4 regions of the Streptococcus sp. IsoGale022 genome follow, and region 1 is predicted to be linked to each of the others. Evidence: predicted binding sites of a transcription regulator. Region 1 holds the regulator's gene; each other region holds the start of a gene.

Region 1 (5,550 bases):
GATGGCTAAGTTTGAGCTGTCTGAGCGCCAGAGTCAGGCTATCCTTGATATGCGTCTGCGTCGTCTGACTGGTTTGGAACGTGATAAGATTCAGTCAGAGTACGACGAGCTGATTGCCTTGATAGCAGACTTGGCTGATATTTTGGCTAAGCCAGAGCGAGTTATCGCTATTATCAAGGAAGAGTTAGACGAGGTCAAACGTAAATTTGCGGATGATCGCCGAACTGAACTGATGGTGGGAGAAGTCCTTTCTCTTGAAGATGAAGATTTGATTGAGGAAGCGGATGTTTTGATTACCTTGTCTAATAAAGGTTATATCAAACGTCTGAATCAGGCTGAATTCACTGCTCAGAAACGTGGTGGCCGCGGTGTTCAAGGAACTGGTGTCAAAGACGATGACTTCGTCAAAGAGCTGGTTTCAACGAGTACTCACGATAGACTGCTCTTCTTTACCAATAAAGGCCGAGTTTATCGTCTCAAAGGATATGAAATTCCTGAGTACGGTCGGACAGCCAAGGGCTTGCCAGTGGTCAATCTCTTGAAGCTGGATGAAGGAGAGACTATTCAGACTATTATTAATGTTCAGCAAGACCGAAGTGATGATTCCTATCTCTTCTTTACTACCCGTCATGGGGTAGTAAAACGGACCAGTGTAACGGAATTTGCTAATATTCGTCAGAACGGCCTTAAGGCTTTGAATTTGAAAGACGAAGACGAGTTAATCAATGTCTTTCTGACGGACGGCGCTGCAGACGTTATCATTGGTACTAAGTTTGGTTATTCTGTCCGCTTTAATGAGACAGCTGTTCGGAGCATGAGTCGTATAGCGACTGGTGTCCGCGGAGTTAATCTTCGAGAGGGCGATCAGGTTGTTGGAGCGGGTGTGATTGCTGAGGGAGACGAAGTGCTTGTCATTACCGAAAAAGGCTATGGTAAGCGTACTCTTGCCAGCGAGTATCCAACCAAGGGCCGTGGTGGTAAAGGGATTAAAACAGCCAATATCACTGATAAGAACGGGCCTCTTGCTGGTCTGATGACAGTGACTGGCGAAGAAGATTTGATGATTATCACTAATACTGGTGTCATCATTCGGACCAGTGTGGCTAATATTTCTCAGACCGGTCGCTCAACCATGGGAGTTAAGGTCATGCGTCTGGACCAAAATGCTCAGATTGTCACCTTTACAAGCGTCGAAGCAGACGATAAAGAAGATGTAGCAGAGGAAGAAAACGAATCGTAAAAGAGGACCTCTATATGGCACAAGGAAAAAGAAGTCGAAAAAGAAAACAAAAAAGCAAAAGAAATATTTTTATCAATATTGTTGCGACATTATTAATTATTGTGGCTCTTGGCTTAATCTTTAATGCGCAAATCCGAAACATGATTATGGTTTGGCATACCAACCAATATCAGGTTAGCAAGGTTTCCAAAGACTCTATAAATAAAAATAAAAATGCTGAGACTAGCTTTGATTTTAATAAGGTAGAGTCGCTTTCTACAGAAGCGGTCATCAATGCTCAGTGGAAAGCGCAGCAACTGCCTGTTATCGGAGGCATCTCTATTCCAGAAGTATCCATGAACTTGCCGATCTTCAAAGGACTGGATAATGCTGGATTGTATTATGGTGCTGGTACGATGAAAGAGACCCAGCAGATGGGGCAGGGAAATTATGCCTTGGCTAGCCACCATGTCTTTGGCATCACAGGGGCTAGTAACATGCTCTTTTCCCCACTGGACCGTGCTAAGGCTGGTATGAAGATTTATATCACCGATAAAGAGCAAGTCTATACTTATGTAATCACCAGTGTTGAAACAGTAACTCCGGATCGAACGGATCTGATTGAGGATACAGAAGGTGTTACAGAGATTACTTTAGTTACTTGTGAGGATGCCGCGGCAACCAACCGGACTATTGTCAAGGGAACATTAGAAGGTTCTGTCGAGTATGATAAGGCTCCTAAGGAAGTTCTTGAATCTTTCAGTAAGTCTTATAACCAAATGCAGATTTAAAGACAAAAAACTAAAAAAATTTCACTCCAAAGGTTAGGAAGAACTCTAACTTTTGGAGTTTTTTTATCTAAATTTTGTTTTAGGCGAAAGATTTTTTATATCAATTCTTGCTGATTCTGACTCTTTTTCCGAATTATAAGATAAGGAGGTTTCTATGTATAGCATTTCATTTCAAGATGATATTAGCATGATGCCACGGGAGCGTTTGATGAGAGAAGGGGCTGAAAAACTCAGTAACCAGGAGCTCCTATCAATCTTTCTCAGGACAGGCAATAAAAAAGAAACTGTTTTTCAAGTTTCTCAAAGAATTTTATCATCTATTTCCAGTCTGAACGATCTTAAGTATTTAACTTTGCAGGAATTGCAGACTATTTCTGGAATCGGTCCGATTAAGGCTGTGGAGCTGCAGGCCATTATCGAATTAGGGCGTCGGATTAACCGAGCAGAGGTTCTTCAGAAAGAGCAGATTATGGGCAGTCAAAAATTAGCTCAGAAGATGCAGCAAGAGCTAGGAGACATGAGGCAGGAGTGCTTGGTTGCTATTTATCTTAATAGTCAAAATCAAATCTTGCACCAGCAGACTATTTTCATGGGGACTGTAAGCAGAAGTATTGCTGAGCCAAGAGAAATTCTCCACTATGCTCTCAAGCACCTAGCGACATCTATCATACTGGTACACAATCATCCATCAGGCTCAGTCGTTCCTAGCAGAAACGACGATGAGGTGACCCAGCATATGAAAGAAGCGTGTGAGATGATGGGCTTGGTTCTTTTAGATCATTTAATTGTGTCCAAGTCTAACTACTATAGCTACCGAGAAGAGGCAGATATGATATAATTTGATTTACGTGAATATAAAAAACTTCTATTCGTGTAGAACAGAAGTTTTTCTAGGAATAGAGGATTTTAAAGAATATTGACAACATAATCAAACAGAGCTAAGTCTCCTTCTCTGGAGCCAAACAAGAACTCTGGGTGCCATTGGACGCCAAGGAAAGGACTGCCGTCAGTAGAAGTGATGGCTTCAATAATTTTATCTCGCGGATCATAGGCGATGACTTCTAGGCCAGCAGCTAAATCCTTGATACTTTGGTGGTGGAAGGAGTTGATTTCAGATGCAGGGCCATAGATTTCATGCAGAATGGAGCCGTTCTTGGTCACCATGCTTTGAGTTGTGTACTCAGCAGAGCTATCTTGCCAATGATCTTCAATGTCTTGATGAAGAGTACCGCCTAGGGCGACATTATAAAGTTGAGTTCCGCGGCAGACGGTGAAGATTGGTTTATTTTGACGACGGGCTTCCTTGATTAAAGCTAATTCAAAAATGTCCCGTTTGAGTAGATAATCATCGCTGTCAATGACTTTTTCTTCTCCATAGAACTGGGGACATACATTCTGACCGCCTGTGATGATTAATTTATTGACAATGGAAACATACTGTTTAGCCATTTCTTCATCACCGATTGGCAAAATCATTGGAATTCCGCCAACTTCTTTAACTCCCTCAACGAATCCTGTCGCTGTATAGCTCATATGGATGAAGTGATCGTCTGGGATTTCTCTTTCATTTCCGGTTATTCCAATAATAGGTTTACTCATAGAGTGTTTAATACCTCTTTCAAATTAATAATCATTTTTTCTCATGAAGTAGAGCAGAGTCTGCAGTTCGCTAGTCAGGTCAACATACTGAACGACCACGTCCTTAGGCAGGGATAGGTTCACTGGTGAGAAGCAGAGAATACCCTTTACACCAGCCTGAACTAAGATAGATGCGACTTCTTGGGCTTTTATGCTAGGTACAGTTAGGATGGCAGTTTGCACATTTCCTGACTGTATTTTTTCTTTGGTTTGGGAAATTCCATAGATAGGAATCCCATCGTTGGTTGTGCTGCCAACTTCTGGATGGTCATCTGTGTCAAAAGCCATTACAACCTTCATTTTATTGCGCTCATGAAAACGATAGTGCAGTAGAGCCCGCCCCATATTACCAACACCAACAATCATGACATTGGTGATAGCATTGTCATTCAAGAGGTCAGCAAAAAAGTTCATTAATTTCTTGACATCATAACCAAATCCTCTGCGGCCAAGTTCACCGAAATAAGAAAAATCTCGTCTGACAGTAGCAGAGTCAATACCAATGGCTTCAGCGATTTGCTTGGAGTTGGCTTTCTCAATCTTCTCAGCATTAAACCGTTTAAAAATACGATAGTAGAGCGACAGTCTCTTAGCTGTTGCTCGAGGAATTGTAGTATTTTTTTCAGTTTTCACAAAATCACAACCTTTCTAATTCTATTTTATAGGAAGTTTGTGAAAAAATCAACTAATTAAGGATGTTTGATTTATAAAAAAGAAAATCAGTAATCGCTGGGAATGGTAGGGGTGAAAAACTTAGTCCTGATAGGGACGTAGGTCTAACTGGTACATTTGGCGGTACAAGTCCCCAATTAGCCCTGTAAAAGGCAGCTGGTGTCCCTTATAAGTAACAGTAAGCACCTTGAGCGAGTCAGGAACCGTGACGCAGCCAGAGAAGGCTAGAAGAAATTCGTCGAAGTCTTCATAGGTGAGTGTTCGTTTTACCTTATATGAGTCCAAATAGGTCAGTTCAACCATGGTTAATCCTTTCTTTTGGTTCGATTAGTCATTTGATATTTTCAAGCGTTCCAAGTAGAGGTCAAGCTCGTTTAAATTTTGAAGAGTCAAAACCAAAAAAGCAAAATTACGAGAATCTTGCTTATTGTGGTGTCTTTTCAAAAATATTTCTTTCAACCAAGCTATCCATCAAGAAATAAAATTTTTGTTGGATAATGTGATGATCTTCTGATTTGAAAATATTGACCAAGCGCAGGCCTGATTTGTCAGTGATGTTGATTTTGAAGCCATTCAAATCTTTATTGACGATGATTTTCAGCAGAAAGCCATTTCCGCTATTGGGTACAGATTCCAGCAGACGAGAGAGTTCATAGTTGCCAACCTTGCTTTCAGCGAATGTATTGTCGCGCAAGGTGAATTTCTTGACATTTGGGTGAAGTGAATAGGTATATTCACAGTTTGCTAAGCTAACAGATGTTTGAAAGGCCATCTTATCCTCCTAAAATTTCTTTTAATTTCTTTGTAAATGATTGAATCTCTTGCAAAGTCGTTTGGTCCGAAGTGCTGATCCGAATGGACTCATACAAGCGATTGGAATCCCTGCCATACATAGCCTGCAAGACATGACTGGGTTGTATAGCTCCGGCTGTGCAGGCTGAGCCTGTTGAAATGGAAAAGCCATTTAAATCCATTTGAAGCAGAAGCAGGTCATTTTTTTGATTGGGAAATCCCAAATTGATGACATATGGCAAGCTTGGTTGACTTTCATTTAAGTAAAAGTCAATGTCCGATAAGTCAGCAAGTAAGTTGTCTTTTAAGTCTTGTGCACGCTCTAGATTTTCTTTTAGATGTTCCATGCTTTCTGACAGAGCCGCCGCCATGGCTGTGATAGAGATTAGATTTTCAGTTCCGGCCCGGTGTTTTTCTTCCTGATCACCACCGTGCATG
Region 2 (5,550 bases), 120 kb from region 1:
ACAGTTTCCGTTCATATCCTAGCTATGTAGAGTCTCTGCAAGACTATGTTACAGTTCTCAAACAGGGGCATTTTGCAGGTGCATGGAAGAGTAATGCGCCAACCTATCAGGATGCAACAGCTGCCCTGACTGGTGTCTATGCGACGGATACCAGCTATAATGCTAAATTGAATTATATTATTGAAAAATACGATTTGACTCGCTTTGATTCACCACTCTATGAGTCTGGTGCTGGCTATATCGTTTACAATCCTTATCGTCAGCAATACACTACTCAAGATATCTTGGATGTCGATACCGCTTGGGCGAATAGATTTTAATGTAGACAACAAAAAAGAGGGAGACCTCTTTTTTTGGTATATATAGGTTTTCTTTATGACCCAAATAAAAAATATATATGATTCCTTACTTTCCTTTATGATACAATAGATAAATAGTAAAAAAATAAAGGAAGTATTATGGCTAAAAAAGATTCAAAACATGAACATTCTCAAAACCACAACTTTGAGAATGAAGGTGAATTTCAGCGTAAAATGACGAGCAGGCATCTCTTTATGCTGTCGCTTGGCGGTGTTATTGGGACAGGTCTTTTTCTCAGTTCTGGTTATACGATTGCTCAGGCAGGACCTTTGGGGGCCATCTTGTCTTATCTAGTTGGAGCAGTGGTGGTTTATCTGGTTATGCTCTCTTTAGGAGAGCTTGCTGTTGCCATGCCAGTGACCGGTTCCTTCCACACTTATGCCACAAAGTTTATCAGTCCGGGCACAGGTTTTGCGGTTGCTTGGCTCTATTGGCTTTGTTGGACGGTGGCTTTAGGAACAGAGTTCTTGGGTGCAGGTATGCTGATGCAACGATGGTTTCCTAGTGTTCCAGCTTGGTTTTTTGCGGCTTTTTTTGCAGCTATAATTTTTGGGATGAACGCTCTTAGTGTTAGATTGTTTGCAGAAGCAGAATTCTACTTTTCAAGCATCAAGGTCATCACGATTATTGTTTTTATTATCTTGGGAATTGGTGCGATATTTGGTCTGATTCCTATGAGTCACCATCAAAACGCGCCTTTCTTCAGTAACTTGACAGCTCACGGAGCTCTTCCTAAAAGCTGGACAGCTCTTTTGTCTATTATGCTGGCAGTAAACTACGCCTTTTCAGGTACAGAACTCATTGGTATTGCTGCAGGAAAAACGGATAATCCGACAGAAGCTGTGCCTAAAGCTATTAAAACAACGATTGGTCGTTTAGTAATTTTCTTTGTTTTGACAATCATTGTTCTAGCTGCTTTGTTACCAGTCAAGGAAGCAGGAGTGACACAGGCTCCTTTCGTAACTGTTTTTGATAAGATTGGTTTACCTTATGCAGCGGATATCATGAATTTTGTTATCTTGACAGCTATTTTGTCAGCGGGAAATTCTGGGCTATATGCTTCTAGTCGTATGCTATGGTCTTTGGCAAATGAAGGAATGATCAGCCGAAAGGTTGTAAAAATTAATCGACATGGTGTACCAATGAGAGCTCTCTTATTATCTATGTTAGGGGCTGCGTTATCACTTTTTGCAAGTTTTTATGCGGCAGACACAGTTTTCCTAGCTTTGGTTTCGATTGCCGGTTTTGCGGTGGTAGTTGTTTGGTTGTCTATTCCCATTGCTCAAATTCATTTTCGCAAAGAATGGCTGAAAGAACATAATGAAGAGGAACTAGCTTTCAAAACTCCCTTCAGTCCTTTCTTGCCTTACATTACGATAGTTCTTTTGGTTCTATCTGTCGTCGGGATTGCTTGGGATAAGTCGCAAAGAGCAGGACTTTATTTTGGTCTACCTTTTGTTGGTCTTTGCTATTTGTATTATTACCTTCGTCATCGTAGTTTTTAGGAGTATTTCATGGGAAAATTTAAAGATTTACTTGAAAACCAAGAAATTATTATTTTAGATGGAGCCTTAGGTACAGAGTTGGAAAGTCTGGGTTATGATGTATCTGGTAAGCTTTGGTCCGCTCAATACCTATTAGACCAGCCTCAGATTATTCAAGATGTGCATGAAAGCTATGTGAGAGCTGGCAGTGACATCATCACTACGTCCAGTTATCAGGCCAGCATTCCAGCATTTATAGAGGCAGGACTAACTCCTGAAAAGGCTTATGATCTTTTGAAAGAGACAGTCTTCTTAGCACAAAAGGCAATCCAAAATGTCTGGCAAGCATTATCTCCAGAAGAGCAAAAGCAGCGATCCTATCCTCTAGTTGCAGGCTCGGTAGGGCCTTATGCTGCCTATTTAGCTGATGGTTCGGAGTATACGGGGGACTACCAGCTGAGCGAAGAGGAATTCCAAGAGTTTCACCGTCCGCGTATTCAAGCTTTGTTAGAAGCGGGCTGTGATTTATTGGCTATTGAAACCATTCCAAATGGAGCAGAAGCGGCAGCAATCCTCCGACTTTTAGCTGAGGAATTTCCGCAGGCTGAGGCTTATTTGTCCTTTGTCGCCCAGTCGGAGAATGCTATATCAGATGGTACTAAGATTGAGGAATTAGGAAACTTGGCTCAAGAAAGTCCACAAGTCTTAGCAGTTGGTTTTAACTGTACAGCTCCACATTTAATTACTCCTTTATTAGATGGGCTTGGACAAGTGTGCAACAAACCTTTTCTGACCTATCCAAACTCTGGCGAAACTTATAATGGCTTGACCAGGACTTGGCATGACAATCCAGAGCAGGAGCGGAGCTTGCTGGAAAATAGTAAACTTTGGCAAAATCAAGGAGTGCGGCTTTTTGGCGGTTGCTGTCGAACACGGCCAGAAGATATTTATCAGTTAGCAAAAGGATTTAAGGTTTGAAAATAGATTTTCAAACCTCTTTTAGAAAATTTAAAAAGGTTCTCGAAAACGCTATCAAAAGAAAGAACTTTGTGATATACTATACATAGTTTAAATTAATAGGAGAAATTTTTATGCCTGAATCGACATTTATCCCTAAAATTGAAGCAGCTTGCCGCAAGAAAGAAGCTTTGTTTGATACAAGCAAGGCCAAGTACGCTGTTCGTTCCATCTTTGCTGGAGCTTTCCTGACCTTTAGTACTGGTGCTGGAGCTATTGCGGCTGATTTGACGAATAAGATCGTTCCAGGAACTGGGCGTTTTCTCTTTCCTTTCATCTTTGCTTGGGGATTGGCTTACATTGTCTTTCTAAATGCAGAGTTGGTGACTTCCAACATGATGTTTCTGACTGCTGGTACCTTTTTGAAGAAGATTGACTGGAAAAAAGCCTTGATGATTTTGCTTTATTGTACCTTTTTCAATCTGATTGGCGCTTTGATTGCCGGCTGGCTCTTTGCTAACTCGGCTGCTTATGCAGGGCTTAGCAAAGATAGTTTCATTTCTGGTGTTGTGCAGATGAAGCTTGCTCGATCTAATGAGCTGATTCTGCTCGAGGGAGTGTTAGCCAATATCTTTGTTAATATTGCTATTCTTTCCTTCGTCTTGGTCAAGGATAGTACAGCTAAGCTCTTCTTAGTTATATCAGCTATTTATATGTTTGTATTCTTGACTAACGAACACTTGGCTGCTAACTTTGTTTCCTTTGCTATCGTGAAATTCAGCTCAGCAGCAGCGGAAGTGCAAAATTTTGGTATTGGAAATATCCTACGCCACTGGGGCGTAACCTTTATCGGTAACCTCATCGGTGGTGGCCTACTCATAGGTTTGCCATACGCTTGGTTTAATAAAAAGGAAGAAAATTACGTAGATTAAAATGCAGCCTTAGGGCTGTATTTTTTTGAAAAAATATTTGGATTTCACTTTTCTAAAGTCTAATTCAAACAAAGATGTCAATACCTTTCAGTTCTCTAGTACGATCTTTGACTAACTTTCTAGTCTCTTCTTTAATTTTTATTGGCTATCAATCTTTAATATCTAAGCAAAAAAGTTGACAGAATTATCGAAGTTTGTTAAATTAATTTGGTATATTATGCAATCAAAAGGAGATGTTATGAATAAGATCACTATTCAGTCACCAGATGGGAGCAAAGTTAAAACCTTGTCACCATCCTACTCTATTACAACGTTACTATTTAGTTTTTTTGTCCCGCTTTTTCGAAAGGACTGGAAATACTTTGGTATTATTTTAGGTTCTTTCTGCGCTTTGCTTGTTATTGCTGTGCTTTTCATTCCAGAAGATTTGTTAAAGCCAACTGGAACAGCCTTTAATTTCTTTTGGACTTTTTTCTATAATCGTTTTTGGATAAAAGATCGTATTTTCAAAGATGGCTGGCTGCCTGTCGATGAAGAAAGCAGAAATCTGCTGAAGAAGACTTTTCCAAATATGTCATAAAATGACTGAAATGAGTTTTTTCTATGATAAACAAAGTTAAATACACAAAAGGGAAATGCGATATAAAAGGAGATAAAGAATTGAGTTTAAGAGGAAATGAGGGAAGTGGGAAAAAGATTTAAGTTTTCGCCGCTTAGAGCTAGAATTTTGTTGATGATTGGTCCAGTAATAAGTGCTATCTTCTTTGGTTTATATTCGTGTAGTTTTATTTATCATACATTAAAAGTAGGATTATCATTTTGGCTAGATATGATTCGTGAAAATTTTATGTCGATTCTTTTCTTTATTTGGATCAATATGAGTTTAGTCGAGTCTATCTATAGAATGATAAAAAATAATCTTTTGTTAAACAGTAATATTCAGGAATTGAGAGATTGCTACCCTGAGCTTGAGAAGGACTGGCAAAATCTTAATGATGCGGATTACCTTGACGAAGATTTGCAAGTTTTGGTCTATGCCGATCATCTCATTTGTTACAGGACATTTGATATTGCCTACCTACCAGAATGTTCTAAGATAGATGCATTTATGAAGATGCATCGTTTTAGAGGTCATCGTAAGGTGAGACGAGTTCATTTTTCTGCATGGTATCTTGATGGCAGTGAATCTGAACTCCGTACAAATGAGTTTCGAAGTTTTGTTGGAATGAATCAGAATGCTCATAAAGACGCCTTATTTGATTATTTAAGAGAGAACTTTGATTATATTGAACTCGAAACTTTCGACTAAGGGAAAGAAGTAGATATTAGTCAAGTAAGAGATTTGCGGGATAGTAATATTAAATTCAAAAAGATTGCTTAAAAGACTTGCAATCTTTTTTTTCTTTTGCTATAATTATCAATGGTTTGAAAAAACTGCCTAAGACAGTAGGGGAGCTAGACTCATAAAGATCCTACCGAGGACAAAACGTATCATGTAAAAAGAAGCGTATTGTACTTTCGTGTCTAGGTTTGGGCGCGTTTTTCTTTTGGAAAATTCCCCAAGCAAAATAATTACGGAGGTGAAACACTAAATGAGTGAAGCTATTATTGCTAAAAAAGCGGAACTGGTTGACGCAGTTGCTGAGAAAATGAAAGCTGCTGCATCTATCGTCGTTGTCGACGCTCGTGGTTTGACTGTTGAGCAAGATACCGTTCTTCGTCGTGAGCTTCGTGGAAGCGAAGTTGAGTACAAAGTTATCAAAAACTCAATCTTGCGTCGTGCAGCTGAAAAAGCTGGACTTGAAGACTTGGCATCT
Region 3 (5,550 bases), on a different contig from region 1:
TCTTCTAGAGCGAATAGGTGATGTTCACTTTTCTATTTTTCAAACAAATAAAAATAGCTCCCCAAATGGGGAACTTCATCTTAAAATGGGACAAAAACTCATACTCACAGTCTAGGCCAGTGGCCATCTTTTTCTTTCCGTAATTTTAATTCATAAAATTCTTGAAGATCGAGAATAATACCGGTAGCACCCTCTGCTTCACCTTTTTTAATGTGAAGAACCTTAGAAAATTTCTGAAAATCCTTCTCCTCAACACCCGGGGCAATACGAATATCAACAGATTTCCATTCATCATTTTTCTCTTCATAGCCTACTAATGCAACTAGAAAATCTGTTCCTATTTTATACTCACCGGTTAATAACATTGCTATATCATTAAAAAGACCGTCGTAGTAGCTAGGATTCGACACTGCAAACAATATAATATCTTCTCTCTTGAGCTCTCCATCAACACTAGCTAGGGGAATCTCATCTACATGCTCAAGCATCGGAAGAACGGTTTCATGTCTTAATGAAGCAATGCTTAAAGAATTGTTGTATGGAGAAGATGGATTCATAATTTTGCTATAGCTATTCACATACTCTGCGACTACTCCCAAAAGGAACAAGAAGAAATAACTAACTACAAATAGTAAAGTACGTGTTTTTCCGAAAAATAAGAAACAAATTAAGGAACAAATAATTAAAAATAATACAAAGAGAATAATTGTATGAGGGTGGGAAAATACTCTTATGAGATTATCATATGCAATTTCCCATAATTTTTGATGATATAAATTTAGATATTCTTCCACTATAGGCTCTCCTCTTACGCATTTTTTGATTTTGAACGATTATTTGAAAACTTATGGTTTACTAATTACATCATTATATCATCTTTGAGGCTTTTTGGCACTTACAGCCTCAAGTGTTACAAAAAGGAAAAAAGATGATATTATAGTGGTGATAGTATAAATGTTCTGGAGGTTTGTATGGCAGAAAAAAACAGGCAGATGCAAGTTGTTTCCCCTCTTTTGCAAAAGATTATCAACTGGTCGTCCGCCATTGGCGCTCTAGGAACGGTGGCCTTTTGTCTTTGGGCATATTTCGCAGGCATTCTCCAGTCCAAGGAAACTCTCTCAGCCTTTATCCAGCAGGCAGGTATCTGGGGACCTCCTCTCTTTATCTTCCTGCAGATTCTACAGACGGTCGTGCCCATTATCCCTGGCGCCCTGACCTCTGTCGCTGGTGTTTTCATCTACGGCCATATCGTCGGCACCATTTATAACTATATCGGTATTGTCATTGGCTGCGCCATTATATTTTATCTGGCGCGCACCTACGGTCCGGCTTTTGTTCAGTCTGTCGTCAGCAAGCGTACTTATGATAAATATATCGGCTGGCTGGATAAGGGCAACCGCTTTGAGCGCTTCTTTATCTTCATGATGATTTGGCCCATCAGTCCAGCCGACTTTCTCTGCATGCTGGCCGCCCTGACCAAGATGACTTTCAAAAAGTACATGTTGATTATCCTTCTCTGCAAGCCCATCACCCTCGTCATCTATACCTACGGATTGACCTATATCATTGATTTTTTCTGGAAAATGGTCTCCAAATAAAAAGAAGTTGAATTGAACCGTACCCCAAAAGTTAGACAGAAAAAATCTAACTTTTGGGGTGTTTTTAAATGAAACTAACTTATGAGGATAAAGTTCGAATCTATGAACTAAGAAAACAAGGAATCAGCTTAAAGCGACTTTCAGAAAAATATGGAATGAACCTTTCAAAACTTTTGACATCCCAACCTCTTTCTAAAACTTTACTTATTACAGCACAAACCATAAAGAAAAATCAGCCAGTTTTGACTGATTTTCGTCTCATGATTAAGCAAAGATTTTATTCTGGCGATACCAAAATCTTGATCTGCGCCTTGTCCTGAGTCAGCTCGATAAAGCCTTCTTGCACAATATCCTCCAGTTTAATCTTCTTTGTCACAAGCTTATCAGCAGAGAAATAACCCTGCTCCATCAGTTCCAGCACCTTAGGGAAAATATGCCGATAGGCGATAATACCCTTAAGCGATTTTTCTTGAATGGCAAATTCATTAGGGTTGATGCTAGCTTCTCGTTCCCAGATAGAAACCACCATACATTCTCCAGCCTTGTGAACAGCAGCCAAAGCTTGTCCCAGCACAACCGGCACCCCAGTCACTTCATAAGACACATCTGCCCCGCCACCAGTTAAACGATGAATAGCAGCTACCACGTCTTCGCCTTCTTCTGGTCGCACAATAATCGCCCCAAGCTCCTCTGCCTTGGCTTGGCGTTCTGGAGATAATTCAACTCCATAAATCTTAGATGCACCGGCTGCCCGCAAAGCCTCAATAATCAAGAGCCCGATTGGTCCCAAACCGAAGACAACCGCTGTATCGCCCGTCTTAAGAGCTGACTGACGGACCGCGTAAACAGCCACAGCAGCAGGTTCTGTCAAGGCTGCCTGCTCATAGCTAAGGCTGTCTGGAACTTTGTGAACAATGTCTCCGTCCAAAACACAGTATTTGGCAAAACCACCGTCTGCCGCCAAACCGACAAAGTTTAGATTAGGATCCAGATTATAATCACCGACAAGATTATGCTTAGCCAAAATGGGCTCAACTGTCACCCGATCGCCAACCTTGACCCGTGTCACTGCACTGCCGACCTCAACAATTTCCCCAGCAAACTCATGTCCCAAAGTTACAGGCGCTTTCTGGCCAGAGTAGACATGCTCTGTTTCTGTCGGAATAAAAATCGGACCATCCAGATATTCATGCAAGTCAGTTCCACAGATTCCTGTATACTTGACCGCAATTTTGACCTGATGCGGTTGGACTTCCGGTACATCCACTTCTTCAATACGGACATCTTTAGCGCCATACCAACGCGCAGCATTCATTTTTGCCATAAACATACCTCGCTTTATAATTTGTTAGTTTTATTGTAAACCCTTTCAGAAATCTTGTCAAAAGATTAGCTACATTTTCAAAAAATAACATACAAAAAACCAGCATCAGCTGGTCTTAGACTTATTCTGCAATTCTAGCCGAGTAAAACGGAAAAAGAAACATTAAAACGATATAAAGAATCAAGAGAATCGCACGGAGCAATCCGCCAAATAGAAAAGCAACCACTAAAGTTCCTAAACAAATAGAAACATTAGTAAAATTTGTTTCAATCAACAAAGTTTGTCCTGCTTTAACTGTCACTGGCTTAGTTTTCATAGGAGCTGCTCCTACACGAACAACAGCTTCTTCCCCCTCAATAGGGAAGACAGCCTCATCACCATTCTTAATTGCGCCAACTTTCTGATTATTGATAAAGATTGGAAACTTTCCAATAATCCCTACAAAACCTGTCCCACGTTTCACTTTGATTTCCGACATAAAAGACTCCTTTGTTTTTTTAATTATTTTAACATAGAAAACTTGAGACTACAAATAAGGGAATTATGATATAGCAAAAATATCAATAGTCGGAAGAACTAGAACTACTAGAATGATTTTCATCATCAGATGATGAGCTATTTTTCGAACTGCTAGATGATGATGACGATGGTGTCGTTGCTTCTGTCACGTAAAGAGTGATTTTTTTATTAGACTTGAGGTCAATTTTCTGACCTGCCTTTGGCGACTGAGAGGTCACCAAGTCCGCCTGTGTCGAAGTAACCTTTCGGTCAACAACCCGCTCAATCCGAGATGAAGAAACTCCCATTTGAATTAAATAAGTCCGAGCATTGGCATAGGTATACTGCATGCTGCCAAAGTCAGGCATAAGCACACTAGTCACTTCTTTCGCTACTGTCAGCTTGATCTTATGATTAGAAGTCAAATCATAGGTCGAACCAGCAACCGGAGACTGGCGAATCACCTGACCTGGCTCGTACTCGTCCGATTCTTCCTCAACAATCTCAATCAATTTCTCAGAGACATTATAGTTTGTTTTCAGATTTTCAACCACGGCTGATTTTGTTTGACCAACATAGTTCTCCATAGTAAATTTTTTTGATTAGTTACACTTGGAGCACTATTATTTTTTGTCTTGTCTATTTTTGAATCCTTCTTTGATGAAGAACTAGCATTAGAACTCATAGATGAAGCTCGATCACGTACACCTTTACTACTTAATTTATTTGACCTCCAAGTAGTTAAGACTATTACAAGAAATATAAGAAAAACACTTCCTATGATAACTCGCTTAATGAAACTTTTTCTGTGTGCTATTTTAACTGTTTGTTGCTTTTCTTCTTTAATTTTCTGAAGTTTTTGTTCATATTGTTTTAAGAATTGCTGTCTCTTCTCATCTTCAATTTGTCTTATTCTTTCTTTCTCTGCTAAATAATCATTATATTCCTGCTCAGCTTCAGCAATTAAAATTTGATACCGCTGTTGTTGACTAGTGTCATTCGATTCAGCCCATCGCTTTTTTAAGTCAAGAATTTTATCTTTGTATTCTTTTTCTTGCTCTCTATCTGCTGTTTCTCTTATTCTATTTTTCTCTAAACGTAAAAGTTCCTCTCTTTGAGCCTCTATCTTACGATAATGTTCTTCTCTTGCTCTATTCCCTTCATCTATTAGGCGGTTATGCTCATCAATTTTACTATTTGATTCATCAATCAGTCTTTTCTTTTCCCAATCTTCCATATTATCCCCCGTTTTATTTTTATCCTAATTCGCATTATAGCCAAATTCTCTTGACTGTAGAACCTTTTTCCAATATTTTTCTCGATTAAGCGCTTTTTGTTTTCCCAATTCATTCTTAGTAAATATTTCTAAAATAGAATACTGAAAATATTTTTTTATATAATCAATTCCTTTTTTATCAACAATCTCTTTCAATCTCTTATTTGGATATTTATTATCTTCCAGCTCTAATTTATCATATCCATCGTTCAAATAAGCTGACCAACGCCCATACATTCCATTGTCCCCATAAGCAGAGCCTACATAAAGTTTTCCTGTTTTTGTATCAGTAATAAGATAAACGCCATAAACAGTTGAAAGATGCTCTCTCCAAGTTCTATTATTCCAATTTGTCTTCAACTTTTCGTAAGTCATAGACAAATTTTCATAACCGGGAAAATCTATTGTTTTTTCAAAATAAGAACGATTGGCTATCTCAGCAACTTCAACAAAATCAGTTCGCCTACGGTCAACATAAAACCAAGATTGCCCTGTGTTTGTATGGTCGACAACTAATTTTTCTATATATTTATCGTAATCTTCAATTCTCTCTGCTAAAGCATATTTCACATCATGGTTGCCATAAGCCACTTTCTTTATTTGACTATCTTTTTCCTTTATAAGATAAGCACCAACAAATAGCCATTTATGATATTCTACTTCAATAAACTGAAATTGAATATCATCATTTCTATTTCTACTTTTCTTCTCGCTACCATTACTCAAAAGCCAAGGCAGAAAATCATCAGATTGATTAATATAATCTACTACAAAATTATAATCTCCCCAATTTTTATTAAAGCGTAGCTTTATCCGACGCCCTTTAAACTCTAGCCTAGCCAACAAGGCATCAA
Region 4 (5,550 bases), on a different contig from region 1:
CCCTCAATCGAGTCCATATAGCCTAGCTTATGGCGATAAGAGTCGGCAGCTGCTTGATTGAAATACTTGAGATAACCCTGCCGGTCAAAGACCAGACATGCTTCATCTATATGATCAAATAAAACAAACTGCTCTTGGGCTGAAATCTCAGGATTGCTCCGTAACTCAAAACCGCCGTCCTCTTTATCTAAAGAAAAGTGGTCTGGTAAAGTCTGGGGAGCATTTCTTTCGATAATCAGCGTTCCAATGACGCGCTCTTCTCTCACTATCGGAAAGACTGTCTGATGGATGGCTAAGCCCTCCTGCGATCTGGCCGAAAGCCCAATCGAGGGAGCGCCCGTCTCCAAGGTTCGAATAACACCTGGCTCATTTTCCAGATAAGCCATAGCACCTACGACCGAGTTTTCGTACAAGCTGAGCTTGCTTTCCGGTTTTTTGTGAAAGATGACAATGGCATGTTCCGAAAAGATATTCTTTACGTCAATGAAGACATCTTCATTGGCATAAGCTGAATTTTTCAATAATTCCTCAGCCTGTTGGACAAGATGCTCGATATCAGCCTCATCCAAATTTGTCTGTTCCTGACAAAGCTGCTTTATCTTATCTTTATACATCATTACACATCATCTTGGAGCACCAGCAATTTGGCAATCTCAATCATTGGCACTCTCTTTTGCATACTAATTGTTCGAATGCGTTTGAAAGCTTCTGGCTCTGACAAATGATCACGAGCCATCAGTAAGCCTTTGGCCTTTTCAATCACAATCCGATCGTCTATCTTTTTCGACAGCTTGACCATTTCATTGGACATCTGCTGAAGCTGGCGGCCCTTCTCAATGCAGACCTCTACCATTGGAATCAAGGACTTGGCATCCAAAGGTTTAACCAAGTAAGCACTAATCCCATTGGTTTTAGCTTTTTGAACATAGTTTTCATCACTGTAGGCTGACAGTAGAATCACACTGTAAGCTAAAGCATCTTCGAGTATCTTCTTACCTGCAGTCAGGCCATCCAGAAGCGGAAGTTTGATGTCCATTATGACCAAGTCACAACGATATTTCTGACACAAATCAATAGCCTCAAAGCCATCGGATGCCTCAGCCACCACTTCATAATCAGCTGTTTCTAATATATTTCGGATATCTAATCTTACAATTGGATCATCATCAACAATTAGTATTCTGCCCTTCATACTTCCCCTCGACAGTTTGATTTTTTATGTCCGTGTTACGACAGTACTGGAGAAGCCCAAAATCTCTTCCAGACCTTGTAAAACGGCAATGAGAGCTGCCTCAACAGAAGAAACGTCACCTGTCATCACGACAGAGCCGCTGAAACGATCCACAAAACCAACTTGAACATCCGCAGCCTTGGTCGCAATATCAACTGCAATGATAGCCGCTTCACTCGGAGTGATCGTCAAGATTCCAATCGCATCCTTGATTTCTGCCTGCAACCCTAATTTTTCAAAAATGACTTCATCAGGATTGGCGATAAGGTGCGCCAAGGTCACTTGTTTCCCAGGAACGTATTCCTGTATCATTCTTTGTTTTTCTTCCAATTTAGTAAACCTTCTTCATGATTTTAAACGTTCAGAAGTGTACTGCATGCTCTTAATCATTATACAATAATTTTGGCATAACAGCAATTCAGAGGATTAAAACGCTTTCTCTAATACTTTAAGCAGTTCTTCTGCTGTAGGGACGCGAGGGTTAGTCGGAGTACAGCCATCATGCAGAGCAGCTTCTGAAATTTCTACCTTGTACTGAGCAAAAGCATCTGCTTTCACACCATATTCTCTTAGAGAAGTTGGCATCTCCAGCTTTCTTTGTAGTTTCTTGATGGCTTCAACCAGCTGTCTTACTCCTGACACAGGACTTGAAGCACTGCATCCCAGTAGTTTGGCAATATCTTGATAGCGGCTGGCTACAGTCTTGTCTGTCGCCTGCCGGTTCCGATTGTTGAATTCGATACCAGCATTATACTGAATGACATGGGGCATTAAAATACTGTTTAAACGACCATGAGGTACATGGAACTTAGCTCCTGCCGCATGTGCCAGACTGTGATTGATACCCAAAGAAGCTGTGTTAAAGGCCATACCAGCCAGAGTGGATGCTGCATGCATCTTTTCACGCGCTTCTACATCCTGACCATTTTTGTAGGCTTTAGGCAGGTATTCAAAGACCAGCTTGATTGCCTTTTCAGCCAAGGCATCAGAGAAGTCCGTAGCCTTGGTCGATACATAAGCTTCAATGGCATGGGTCAATACATCCATTCCAGTGTCAGCCGTTATGTTACCAGGAAGTGACAGAACCAAATCCGCATCTAAGATTGCAACATCCGGAAGGATTTCTTTGGTCACTAAAGGATATTTGGTCCCTCTCTCTGCATCCGTGATTACAGAAAAGGACGTTACTTCAGATCCAGTTCCGCTTGTTGTAGGAATGGCAATGAGAATGGCCTCTGAGAAGGCACCCTGCTTCTTGGCAAAATAATACATAGCCTTGGAAGCATCAATGGCAGAGCCTCCGCCAATAGAAAGCACAATGCTGATTGGCTTGTCTCCAGCACTCTTGATGCCAGCCACAACCGTTTCGATTGGCGGATCAGGCACAATATCTGTGAAAACAACAATATCATTGCTGTCATCAAAGTTGGCTAAAATAGCATCCAGCGTGCCAGATGTCTTCAAAAAAGGATCGGCAACGACTAAAATATGCTCGTTTTTATAATGGCTTAATTGCTGCAGAGCGCCCTTGCCCACATGCAATTCAGTCTTATAGTAAATCTTATACATCTTTTCTCCTTTCTGTTGTATCTGTTTTTAAACAAAAAGAAGCTATATGAAAATAAGACTGCTCCCCTACACACGTCACAGCATTTTCATATAGCTTCATTGCTTATTTATCTTCAGTACCCCTTTGTACTATATGAATTATAACACAAAAGCGCTTTCATGGCAATAAAAAAGTCATTAATATAAGAAGTTTTTAGTGCTGCTTCTCCTTGCAAAGCCAAGCTTATTTGAAGGATTAAATTTTTATTAAAATTTAGTTCATTTTCCTTGTAATTCCCTGTGAAAGGTGTTACAATCTAGTTACTAGGAAATTGATTTTAGTACTTTTAAGGATATGGAAGTCTGGTGCAAATCCAGCGCGGTCCCGCCACTGTGATAAGCTTTTCAGCTTTAAGTCAGGTCTTTATTCTTAAATTTTAGTAGATTTCATGCCTCGATGTAAGGTAGTGATGTCAGTTTGGAACAAACATTTTAGCTTAGTTTCCATTATTGACTCTACGTTTAAGTACGTTAATTTTCTAAAGATGAGGTTTCACTTGTCTTTCTGCAAAGGAGCAGAGTCAATAATTGGAAAGCTAGTGCTAATCAACGAAGCTTAGCATGAAGATACAATGATGTATAGGCGGCTTTCTTTTTTAGAATATCAAAATAAGTTCTGTCCTTCCAAGACTTGGTAAAAGTCAATTTGGAAAGACAGAACTTTTTCTGTTTCTTTTTGTCACTGGCGTTTGCTTGCCCAACGCTCAACATCCGCCTTGGTGATATTGTGGAAGACCTTGGCACCTCTTTCATAGGCAATGTCTTCTTGATGCTTGGTAAAGTTGATTACTCGAGCCAAGGCAAAGAAGTAATCTGATAGACGGTTGACAAAAATCAGGACATTATTGTTAATTTCCGTAGTCCACATAGCCCCTACGATATGACGCTCTGCCCGTCTTGCAATGGTCCGAGCCACATGAATCATGGAAGCAATCTCGTCACCGCCTGGCAGGATAAACCTTTCCAGAGCCGGTGGAATTTCTGCGTAGGTATCAATCCTCTCCTCAATCCAGTCAATCAGCTGCTGATCGACTTTGTAAGGGTAAACTCCCTGAGGAGTAGAGAGGTCTGAACCACAGTCAAAGAGATAATGCTGCAGCTGGAGCAGCTCATCTCTCAGCTTATCATCCTTGTCCAGCTTGGTAATAGTATAACCAATCCAAGAGTTCAGCTCATCAATAGTTCCGTAAGCATTCACTCGTTCCGCATCCTTGGCGACACTTTGGCCACCAACTAGCTTGGTCAAGCCCTTATCACCTGTTTTTGTATAGAGTTGCATATTTTTCCTCCTTTAAGTCACATTTTTGCGAATATCAACATAATCTTCTTCTTTCAAGCTGCCTTCAGCAAAGGTTGGCATATGCTCCATGGTATAAACAGCATTTTCCAGCAGAAAGAAAGCCAAAGGACAACCCGAGCCTTCACCCAGTCGCATGTCCAACAAAAGCATGGGCTCCAGTCCTAGAAAGTCACAGACCAGTCTGTAAGCAGGCTCCGTCGAAGCATGGGAAGCAAAGGTATAGTCCAAGACATGAGGAGTCAGCTGATGGGCAATCAGAAGCCCCGTCAGAGAGATAAGACCGTCCACTACACATGGCAGCTGATAGCGGGCACAGGCGAGATGAGTGCCTGCCATAGCCAGCATATCTAGCCCACCAAGCTTAGCGGTCAGATTCAGAATATCTCCATAAGGAGCATGACGTTCCAGACACCGCTGGATAACGGCTGTTTTATGAGCCTTCATATCCTGAGTCAGACCAGCTCCATAGCCTGTGACGTCTTCTGCTTTGAGACCGAGAACTGCAGCAATGACAGCAGCCGAGGTGGTGGTGTTACCAATCCCCATTTCTCCTGTTCCAAAGAGACGATAGCCGTCTTTGATCAAGGCCTCTGTCTTCTTGTAGCCGACTAGAATTGCCGCTATAGCCTGCTCGCGAGTCATGGCCTGCTCCTCGAGCATATTGCGTGTCCCATGACAGACCTTGTCCTCATTCTTCTCAAAGATATCCTTCTTGCAGCCAATATCTATTAGGCAGATGTCCGAACCAGCATGTTTGGAAATAGCACACAAGCCTGATTTCCCTGCTAGAATATTGCGAGCAACAGTGTAGGTTGTTTCTTGAGGGTTGGCAGAAACGCCTTCAGCCACAATGCCATTATCTGCCACGTAGACGAGGACAATCTTCTTTTTCAAATCAATGGGACCAGAAAACATGGCATGCAAGCGAGCATAGATAGTCTCGAGCTTTCCCAAGGAACCCGGGGGTTTCCCTAATTGATCACAATAGCGCTGGCCTTCTTGAATCTTGTCTTTATCTATCGGAAGAATCTGCTCAATAATTTTTTCTAAGTCTTTCAAACTAGTCTGTCTCCTCCCTGACCGGCTGCACCCCTTCAAAAATAATCCTGCTCAAGGTCCGAGTCTGATAATAAGCCCCACTGGCTGAGCGAGCTAGCTCAGACTCTAGCTTAGGCAAGACTTCTAGCTGTTCCCTGCTCAGTAACAGACCAACCAATGTACCACTATGGGCAACATTGAGACCTAAGCACTGGTATTTTTTTACCAAAGCCAGCAATTCTTTCAAATAGGGCTTGGGCAGCCGTTTGTTATTCAACAAAGCACTATAGCTCGCTAAATGGCCAAGTTTTTCCAAACTCTTCTCCTGACAAGCCTCCTGAAAGAGAGGAAGCAAACGTTTAGACTCCTCAGC

The links. Region 1 encodes Rex, which represses fermentation and respiration genes when NADH is low (regulators of the CRP and FNR family bind a similar motif). Its sites were predicted from a motif close to TTGTGAANTANTTCACAA; they were not measured.
Region 2: the regulator Rex is predicted to act here: its motif matches at 2,892-2,909, upstream of RG608_RS00570 (formate/nitrite transporter family protein).
Region 3: the regulator Rex is predicted to act here: its motif matches at 2,956-2,973, upstream of RG608_RS07190 (2,3-butanediol dehydrogenase).
Region 4: the regulator Rex is predicted to act here: its motif matches at 2,932-2,949, upstream of RG608_RS09820 (1-propanol dehydrogenase PduQ).

Annotation. Positions count from the first base shown of each region.
Region 1 is NZ_JAKZJI010000001.1:2,423-7,972, forward strand. Features, by position in the region: gene gyrA (DNA gyrase subunit A) at 1-1,240, shown strand, start outside; gene RG608_RS00015 (class A sortase) at 1,255-2,010, shown strand; gene radC (DNA repair protein RadC) at 2,165-2,848, shown strand; gene RG608_RS00025 (gamma-glutamyl-gamma-aminobutyrate hydrolase family protein) at 2,917-3,609, opposite strand; gene RG608_RS00030 (redox-sensing transcriptional repressor Rex) at 3,634-4,281, opposite strand; gene RG608_RS00035 (DUF4649 family protein) at 4,402-4,623, opposite strand; gene RG608_RS00040 (DUF1831 domain-containing protein) at 4,745-5,092, opposite strand; gene RG608_RS00045 (cysteine desulfurase family protein) at 5,094-5,550, opposite strand, start outside.
Region 2 is NZ_JAKZJI010000001.1:122,518-128,067, reverse strand. Features, by position in the region: gene RG608_RS00585 (glucosaminidase domain-containing protein) at 1-320, shown strand, start outside; gene RG608_RS00580 (amino acid permease) at 459-1,865, shown strand; gene mmuM (homocysteine S-methyltransferase) at 1,875-2,822, shown strand; gene RG608_RS00570 (formate/nitrite transporter family protein) at 2,936-3,733, shown strand; gene RG608_RS00565 (hypothetical protein) at 3,972-4,313, shown strand; gene RG608_RS00560 (hypothetical protein) at 4,419-5,042, shown strand; ribosomal protein L10 leader region at 5,153-5,288, shown strand; gene rplJ (50S ribosomal protein L10) at 5,326-5,550, shown strand, end outside.
Region 3 is NZ_JAKZJI010000011.1:72,161-77,710, forward strand. Features, by position in the region: gene RG608_RS07175 (hypothetical protein) at 105-794, opposite strand; gene RG608_RS07180 (TVP38/TMEM64 family protein) at 972-1,598, shown strand; partial or broken gene RG608_RS07185 (transposase) at 1,667-1,771, shown strand; gene RG608_RS07190 (2,3-butanediol dehydrogenase) at 1,876-2,922, opposite strand; gene RG608_RS07195 (hypothetical protein) at 3,044-3,400, opposite strand; partial or broken gene RG608_RS07200 (PASTA domain-containing protein) at 3,483-4,019, opposite strand; gene RG608_RS07205 (hypothetical protein) at 3,959-4,657, opposite strand; gene RG608_RS07210 (GIY-YIG nuclease family protein) at 4,682-5,550, opposite strand, start outside.
Region 4 is NZ_JAKZJI010000020.1:5,758-11,307, reverse strand. Features, by position in the region: partial or broken gene RG608_RS09835 (histidine kinase N-terminal domain-containing protein) at 1-617, opposite strand, end outside; gene RG608_RS09830 (ANTAR domain-containing response regulator) at 617-1,192, opposite strand; gene RG608_RS09825 (BMC domain-containing protein) at 1,217-1,561, opposite strand; gene RG608_RS09820 (1-propanol dehydrogenase PduQ) at 1,658-2,800, opposite strand; adenosylcobalamin (AdoCbl) riboswitch at 3,110-3,258, shown strand; gene RG608_RS09815 (cob(I)yrinic acid a,c-diamide adenosyltransferase) at 3,519-4,118, opposite strand; gene cobT (nicotinate-nucleotide--dimethylbenzimidazole phosphoribosyltransferase) at 4,131-5,198, opposite strand; gene RG608_RS09805 (kinase) at 5,200-5,550, opposite strand, start outside.